Regions from separate parts of the Janthinobacterium sp. 1L-D-8-B-C4 genome, predicted to be linked through region 1. Evidence: predicted binding sites of a transcription regulator. Region 1 holds the regulator's gene; the other holds the start of a gene.

Region 1 (4,424 bases):
ATCAACTTGCGCAGCACGCCGCGGTCGCGCACGATCTCGGCGTAACGGCGGATATTGGCTGCCGACGGCGTGTTTTGCGCCATCGCGTTCAGGTAAGCGAGTCCGCCCACATCCTCGGCCTTGCCGAGCTGGGTCAGGGTTTCAAAAACAGTAATGACATCGGCCGGCTTCGAGGCGTTCACCATCTTGACGATTTGCTCGAAGATGATGCGATGGTCATAGCGATAGAAATCATCCGCATGCATGAAATCGGCAATGCGGTCATACGCGGCATTATCGCGCAGCAGACCACCAATGACGGACTGTTCTGCTTCGATCGAATGCGGCGGTATGCGGAGGGAATCCAGTTGTGGATCTGAGGGGGCGTTCATGGCGCGAATTATACCCGCTTCGGCGTGCGGGCAAAAATAAAGGGCTGAAAATGACGGAAAAAAAGGCCACAAAAAAGCCGGGCGAACCCGGCTTTTCCAATTGCGGCAATGCTGCAGGCCGAGGCCTGCAAACGATTTACGCGTTTGCGTCTGGTACCACAGCGATCACCACTTCCACTACCACGTCGGTGTGCAGGGCAACCGAAACGTTGTGCTCGCCAACAACTTTCAGCGGGCCGGTAGGCATGCGTACTTGTGCTTTTTCAACAGCGAAACCTTGCTTGGTCAGCGCTTCAGCGATGTCGAAGTTGGTGACAGAACCGAACAGACGGCCATCGACGCCAGCTTTTTGAGCAACTTGAACGGTCAGGCCGCTCAGTTTTTCGCCCTGGGCTTGCGATGCAGCCAGTTTGGCGGCAGCAGCTTTTTCCAGTTCAGCGCGCTTGACTTCGAATTCGGCGATCGCCGTAGCGGTAGCACGACGGGCCAGGCGTTGCGGGATCAGGAAGTTACGTGCGTAACCGTCTTTGACTTTGACGACTTCGCCGAGGTTACCGACGTTAACAACTTTTTCTAACAGAATGATTTGCATAGTTCTTCTCCAGGAATATCTGACCGATTAAGCGTGGTGCAAATCGGTGTATGGCAGCAGCGCGAGGAAGCGAGCGCGCTTGATTGCGGTGTCAACTTGGCGCTGGTAGTGCGCTTTGGTACCGGTCAGGCGTGCTGGCATGATCTTGCCGTTTTCTTGGACGAAGTCTTTCAGCGTGTCAACGTCTTTGTAGTCAACTTGTTCAACGTGTGCTGCGGTGAAGCGGCAGAACTTCTTGCGTTTGAACAGTGGGTTTTGCTGTTTGCGTTTTTCTTTAAGCTTGAGCTTGTTTTTGTCGAACTTTTTACCGAATGCCATTCTAGGCTCCTGTATCTAAAATTGCGCTAGTCAGAACTGACTGCACTAAAATCAATGATGTGAAACACCAAACTCTTGCTGTTGCGGCTTTTCCTGGCCAGGAAACCCGTGAACTGATACACCCCGCCCAAGCTTGCCTGACTGAACCGGCCTGAGATTTCGCCAGCGGCAAGCGCGGCAAGTTCAAACTCGGTCAAACGGGCGATACCGGCTTCCATCTGCTGCGAACTGTGCTGCAATACTGCATTCACGATCGGCAACCCTGCCGGGGTATAGCGCAATATTTCGCGCTCGGCAATGATGGCGGTAACTTGTAACTGGTTCAGCGCACGATCCTGGTCAATCAGGCTGCTGCTGCGGCTGGAGCGGCTGCTGGTGCTTCGGTGCGGTGGCTTTTGGCCGCATCTTCGCGTTGTACCGATTTCATCATCGGCGAAGGAGCTGTTTCAGCTTTCTTCATTTTAACGGTCAGGTGACGCAACACGGCATCATTGAATTTGAATGCTGTTTCCAACTCGACCAGGGTCTCGTTGTCGCATTCGATGTTCAGGCAGATGTAGTGTGCTTTAGGCAGTTTCTGGATCGAGTAAGCCATTTGACGGCGGCCCCAATCTTCCACGCGGTGAACCGAACCGCCGCGGGTGGTTACGCTGGCTTTGTAGCGTTCGATCATCGCGGGCACTTGCTCGCTCTGGTCCGGATGGACGATAAAGACTATTTCATAATGACGCATGCAAACTCCTTCAGGTCGGATTGATAATCGCCCACCCCGGCGTCAAGACGGGTGTGGGAAGGTCAGCCGAAGATTATAACCGCCTTTTGCAATCCGTTCAACCATTGCTTGCCATGCAGCGCCTGCAACGCCCGCCAGCGCAGCATTTTTGCTTCGCGCGCGACTTTTTCCATCGAAATCGGCCGAAAATGCCGAAAGTCGCTTGCATAGTCGGCGATACTGTACAAAAATACAGACTGTTCATATAGACAGCATTTCACTATGCACCCACCATCCATGATCAAGCTGACAGCACGACAAGAACAAATCCTGAACCTGATCAAGGACGCGATTGAAAACACGGGTTTTCCTCCGACCCGCGCCGAAATCGCCAATGAATTGGGTTTCAAATCGGCCAATGCAGCCGAAGAGCATTTGCAGGCCCTGGCCCGCAAGGGCGCCATCGAGATTTCGCCGGGCACCTCGCGCGGCATCCGCCTGATCGGCGCCTCGCTTGCCGAGCCGGCGCTGCCGAAGGTGCCTGCCGCGCTGCTGATGTCGCTGCCGCTGATCGGCCGCGTGGCCGCCGGTTCGCCCATCCTGGCGCAGGAAAACCTGGAAGCGAGCTACAACGTCGATCCGGCCCTGTTTTCGGCCAAGCCCGACTTTTTGCTGAAAGTGCGCGGCTGGTCGATGCGCGACGCCGGCATCATGGACGGCGACCTGCTGGCCGTAAAAAAAGTCGACAGTGCCAAGAACGGCCAGATCGTCGTAGCCCGCATCGGCGATGAAGTCACCGTCAAGCGCTACAAGAAAACCGGCACCCTGATCGAACTGTTCCCGGAAAACCCCGACTTCAAGGTCATTACCGTGACGCCGGAAGACGAGTTTGCCCTGGAAGGCCTGGCAGTCGGCCTGATGCGCAGCTGGCATTAAACTGCTGCACGTGAAAAAGGGCCGCCACAGCAATGCTGTTGCGGCCCTTTTTATTGCCGAAGGCGTTTACGCGTCCAGCGCGCTCTTGAAATCATCGAGCAGGTCGGCTTCATCCTCGATACCGACGGAAACGCGGATCAGCGACTCGGCAATGCCCATGCTGGCGCGGCGTTCTGCACCCATCTCGTAGAAGATCGTATGGGCGACCGGTATCACCAGGGTGCGCGTGTCGCCCAGGTTGCTGGCCGGTATCGCCAGGTTCAGGCGATTGAGGAAATCGAAGCAGTCGATGCCGTCTTTCAATTCAAAACTGAACAGCGAACCGTAGCTGCGGAACAACTCGGACGCCAGCGCGTGCTGCGGGTGCGACGCCAGGCCCGGGTAATGCACGGCCGCCACGCGCGGATCGGCTTGCAGCATGGTAGCGAGCGCCAGCGCGTTCGAGCAGGTGCGGTCCATGCGCAAGGCCATGGTTTCGGCGCCCACGGCAATATGATGCGCCGCTTCCGGCCCCAGCGAGGCACCGAAGTCGCGCAAGGCCTTGGCGCGGATCTGCGCAATGCCCCATTGTTTCGGCGCCGCCTTTTTGTAGTTCTCGAAAATATTCGGGTACTGCGTCCAGTCGAACACACCGGTATCGGTCAGGCTGCCCCCAAGCGCATTGCCGTGGCCGCCGATCGACTTGGTCAGCGCATTGATCACCAGGCCGGCGCCCACCGCTTTCGGGCGGAACAGGTAGGGCGTGGTCATGGTGTTGTCGACGATATACAGGATGCCTTTCTCGCGGCACAGCTCGCCAATCTTTGCCAGGTCGGCGATCTGCGTACGCGGGTTGGCGATGGTTTCAACGAACACGATGCGCGTTTGCGGCGTGATGGCGGCGGCCACGTTAGCCACTTCGGTGGCGTCGACGAATGACACGCCGATGCCCTGCCCCGTCACCGTCTGCCACAGGCTGTTGGTATTGCCGAACAAAAAGGCCGACGACACCACATGGTCGCCGGCGCGCAGCAAGGATTGCACAACGGCACCGATGGCACCCATGCCGGTGGCAAAGCACAAGGTGGCCACACCGTCTTCCATCTGGTTGACCTTGTCTTCCAGTGCGGAGACGGTCGGGTTGCCCTGGCGGCCGTAGCGAAAGCCCGGCTCCTTGCCCTGGAACACGGACGCCAGCTGGCGCGCGTCACTGTAGCCGAAAGCAACCGAAGTATGCACGGGCTTGTGCAGCGAGCCGTGCTCGATGCCCTTGCGGCGGTCGTTATGCAGGATGGTGGTGGTAAAGCCGTAGGTTTTTTTGGTGGTCATCGATGAAATTCCGGATATTCGATTTGCCGCGCAACCCCAAGGCAAATGCCGGGGTCAGACCTGAAGGTCTGACCCCAAAAAAAGCCCGGCGCAGGCCGGGCAGGTTACTTATGCTTCGGTAGTCGCCAGGTTCAGGTTCAGCTGGGAACGCGGCGTGTCTTCGGGCGCTGCCGCCTTCGGATTGTGG
Region 2 (4,424 bases), on a different contig from region 1:
CCAGGGTGTGGCGCACATAGCGCACCGTGGCCTTGCTCTCGCCGGTGGCGCGCAATTCGGTGTCCATGTCGACCGTGAAGCCAGCCGGCGCGTCATCGGCCTGCAGCCACTCCGTCATCACCGCCACCGGCGAGCGCTGCACGCGCAGGCTTTCCAGCGGCAGCTTGTCGACCGCTTTCAGCAGCAGCTTGATCACTTCGTCGGCTTTCGCCGGGCTGGCCGCATCGATCACCAGCCAGCCATTGACCGGGTCGATCCAGGTCCACACATTGCTGCGGATGCTGAAGGCGCGCGGCAGCAGTTCGTCGGCCACGCGCTCCTTCAATTCCTTCATGGCTTTCTTGCCAGGTGCAAAGCCTTGCGCTTCTTCCATTTCAGCCGCGCGCGCTTTCGCCACCTGGTTGATCACGGTGGCCGGCAGCAGTTTCTTTTCCGTGCCCAGCAGGATCAGCATCTGCTTGTTGACCACATGCACCAGGCCGCCATTCGGGCGTGGCGTATCCCAGCCCTGGCGCATCAGGTCCATGCTGGTGGCGGGCGTGAATTTGTTCGAGGACAGCGCCTCTTCCAGTTGTTCTGGCGTGTAAGCCCACGGCGCGGGCAGGCGGTAAATCTGAAGATTCTTGAACCACATAGTTTTTGTCTTCCGGTTGTTTCGTTGGAGCTAATAGGACGCCATTCTACACTTTCGACACGTTCCTGCCGTCAAAAGCGCGCTCTGGCGCAATGCTTGAAATAGAGATCTGAACAGCTACAAGGCGGGGAATAGCTCGGCCTGGGCCGGCGCCTGCCGCGTTACCTGGGACGGGTCGCACAGGGTGGAAATGCGCACCCCCAACAGGCGGATTTTCTTTTCGAACGGTACCCGCCGCAGGCAGTCGCGCGTGGCGCGCAGAATCGCCGCCGCGTCCGCCGTGGCGCTGGGCAAGGTGATATCGCGCGTGACGGTGCTGAAGTCTTCAAAGCGCAACTTGATGCCCACCGTGCGACCGGCCAGCGCATGCTTGTCGAGGTCGCCCGCCACCCGCGTGCACAGGCTTTCCAGTTTTTCCGACAGCACGGCGCGGTCGCGCACCACCTGAAGGTCGCGCTCGAAGGTGGTTTCACGGCTGACCGACTTGGTTTCGCGGCTGGTCTGCACCGGGCGGTCATCGATGCCCAGCGCCGCCTGGTGCAGCCAGCCCGTATACAAATCGCCAAACTGGGTGCGCAACACGGCCAGGTCGGCCTGGGCCAGCTCGCCAATGGTGACTATCCCCATCGCTTCGAGCTTGGCGGTGGCTTTCGGGCCGATGCCGTTGATCTTTTTTGCCGGCAAGGGCCACACGCGCGTGGCGATATCTTCCGGGTGCAAGATGGTGAGACCATCGGGCTTTTCCAGGTCGGAGCAGATTTTTGCCAGCAATTTGTTCGGCGCCAAACCAACCGAGCACGACAGGCCGGTGGCCTCGAACACGGCCGCCTTCAGCCTGGCCGCAAACGCCGGCGCATCGTTGCCGTGTTCGGTCAGGTCAATATAGATCTCATCGATGCCAACGTTCTGGATCACCGGCGCGAGGCTTGCCACCGCCTGCTTGAAGCGGGTGGAATACTCGCGGTAGGCCTCGAAGTCGGCCGGCAGCAAGATGCTGTCGGGCGCCAGCTTGGCCGCCTTCATGATGCCCATCGCCGAAAACACGCCGAACGCACGTGCGGCGTAAGTAGAGGTGGTGACCACGCCGCGCCCCACATAGTCGCGCATGCGGGCAAACTGGCGCGTGCCGTCCGGCTGCAACACCGGCTGCTGCAGGCGACCGCCGCCGATAACGACGGCTTCGCCACGCAACTCCGGATATTTCAGCAATTCGACCGAGGCGAAAAAGGCGTCCATATCCAGGTGCGCGATCCAACGACGCGGCGTGAGCGATTCAGGCGATGGGGAAACGGATGCGGTCAAGGACACCTCGCGGCGGTTGGGTCTGCCGCAACACATTGGCGGCAAGATACTGGTCATGCATACAGTATTACCCGAAACGGACGATATGGCAAGTTGCGACCGAACCAACAGGATCATTGCTTGCTTTTCCGGGTAGCAAGAATAGAATCTTGCCACAACACTACAAAGGAGTTGCCTTGTCTCGCCTATCACGCTATTCGCACACCGTCCGTCTGGCCATGAGTCTGCCGGCCCTGCTGCTGTCCACCCTGGCGCCACTCGCGACGGCGGCCGACGCGCCCGTCGCCGCCAAGTCTGCTTGGCAGGAAACCCGCCACGGCACGGTCGTGACCGACGACTACCGCTGGCTGCAAAAGAAGACCGATCCCGCCGTGATCGATTACCTGAATGCGGAAAACGCCTATACGGCGGCCGTGACAGCCCCGATACAGCCGCTGGCCGACAAACTGTTCGGCGAGATCAAGGGCCGCATGCAGGAAGTGGACCTGTCGGTGCCTGTACGCATGGGCAATTTTTACTATTACACGCGCACCGAAGCGGGCAAGCAATACGCGATCAGCTGCCGCCGGCCGGCTGGCACCAACGGCGCGTATGACGCGCAAGCAACAGAAGAAATCCTGCTGGACCAGAACCAACTGGCCGAAGGCCACACCTTCTTTTCGGTGCGCGCGTTTGCCGTCAGCCCGAACGAACAGTTGCTGGCCTACACCACCGACACCACCGGCTTTCGCCAGTACGAACTGCACATCAAGGATCTGAAAACCGGCAAGCTGCTGGTTGATACCATGCCGCGCGTCACCTCGCTGGCCTGGGCCGCCAACAACGCCACCCTGATGCTGGTGCAGGAAGACGCCACCACCAAGCGCTCGGACCGCCTGTTCCGCCTCAACCTGGGTGCTCCGCCGCAGCAGGTGTATCACGAGGGTGTCGAACAATTTTCCATCAGCATCAACCGTACGCAAGACAAACAGTTTTTTGCCTTGCGCGCCGGCAGCACCGATACCAGCGATGTGCAGCTGTTGTCGACCAGCACGCCCGATGGCCAATTCCGGCAGGTATTGCCACGCGAAAAAGGCCACCGCTACAGCGTCGAGCACCGCGATGGCCAGTTGTATATCCTGACCAACAAGGACGCAAAAAACTTCCGCATCGTCAGCGCGCCCCTGAGCGCGCCACAGCCGAAAAACTGGCGTCCAATGGTGCCGCACGACAAGGATGCCGTCATCAAGTCGCTCGATGTGTTCCAGGACTACCTGGTGGTGATGGAAAAAGCGCGCGCCCTGAACCGCGCCCGTATCTACGATTTCCACAGCAAGCAATGGAAGACGGTCAAGTTCGATGACCCGGTCTACCTGGCCAACGCGGCCGGCACGCCGGAATTCAATGCCGCGCAATTTCGCATGTCGTACCAGTCGCCGATCACGCCGCCGACGGTGATTGACGTCAACATGAAGGATGGCCAGCGCACGGTGCTGAAACAGCAGGAAATCGTCGGTGGCTATGACGCCAGCCGCTATGCCACCGAACGCCTGTGGGTAAAAGCGCGCGACGGCGTGCAAGTGCCGCTGTGGATCGTCTACAAGAAGGGCGTCAAGCGCGACGGTTCGGCGCCGCTGCTGCTGTATTCGTATGGCTCCTACGGCATCTCGACGGAAGCGGGCTTTGCCATCAGCCGCATCAGCCTGCTGGAGCGTGGCGTGGTCTATGCGCAGGCGCATATCCGTGGCGGCACCGACATGGGCGAAGCCTGGCATGAAGACGGCATGCTGATGAAAAAGAAAAACACCTTCAATGACTTCATCGACAGCGCCGACTACCTGGTGCGCGAAAAATGGACCAGCCCGAACCGTTTGATCATCCAGGGCGGCAGCGCCGGCGGCCTGTTGATGGGCGCCGTCGTCAATCTGCGCCCCGAATTGTTCCACGCGGTGCACGCGGCCGTGCCGTTTGTCGATGTGATGAACACCATGATGGACGCCAGCCTGCCCTTGACCACCGGCGAGTACCTGGAATGGGGCGATCCGAACCAGAAGGCGGCCTATGACTACATGCTCAGCTATTCGCCGTACGACAATATTGCCCGCAAGGCCTATCCGTCGATGCTGGTGACTACCGGCCTGAATGACAGCCAGGTGATGTACTGGGAGCCGGCCAAGTATGTGGCCAAGCTGCGCGCCTATAAAACGGACAAGAATCCGCTGCTGCTGAAAACCAATATGGGCGCCGGCCACGGTGGCGCTTCCGGCCGCTATGACGCGATCAAGGAGAACGCCTTCAATATGGCGTGGATGCTGTCGCAATGGGGCATCGACGAATAATTTGAAAAAAGCGCTTGCAGAAGGATTTTTGCCATCCTATAATAGCGCCTCTTCCAGACGTGGTGACAAACGTCGGGATGGTTTTCTGAGACAAGCAAGCATCGGGTGCTTAGCTCAGTTGGTAGAGCGGCGCCCTTACAAGGCGTAGGTCGGGAGTTCGAGCCTCTCAG

Evidence for each region. The regulator LexA, encoded in region 1, represses DNA repair genes until DNA is damaged. The targets are predictions, from matches to a motif close to ACTGTATNNNNATACAGT.
Region 2: dinB (DNA polymerase IV) is a predicted target of LexA. The motif match lies at 1,985-2,002, and genes of this name have one in related genera.

The regions. Positions count from the first base shown of each region.
Region 1 covers NZ_JBXAVX010000006.1:315,023-319,446, reverse strand. The annotation lists gene AC0Z42_RS13555 (replicative DNA helicase) at 1-371, opposite strand, end outside; gene rplI (50S ribosomal protein L9) at 508-963, opposite strand; gene rpsR (30S ribosomal protein S18) at 991-1,281, opposite strand; gene priB (primosomal replication protein N) at 1,308-1,607, opposite strand; gene rpsF (30S ribosomal protein S6) at 1,625-2,014, opposite strand; gene lexA (transcriptional repressor LexA) at 2,291-2,929, shown strand; gene AC0Z42_RS13525 (cystathionine gamma-synthase family protein) at 2,996-4,237, opposite strand; gene purF (amidophosphoribosyltransferase) at 4,346-4,424, opposite strand, start outside.
Region 2 covers NZ_JBXAVX010000015.1:102,329-106,752, forward strand. The annotation lists gene AC0Z42_RS23040 (recombination-associated protein RdgC) at 1-634, opposite strand, end outside; gene dinB (DNA polymerase IV) at 752-1,936, opposite strand; gene AC0Z42_RS23050 (S9 family peptidase) at 2,113-4,254, shown strand; tRNA gene AC0Z42_RS23055 (tRNA-Val) at 4,358-4,424, shown strand, end outside.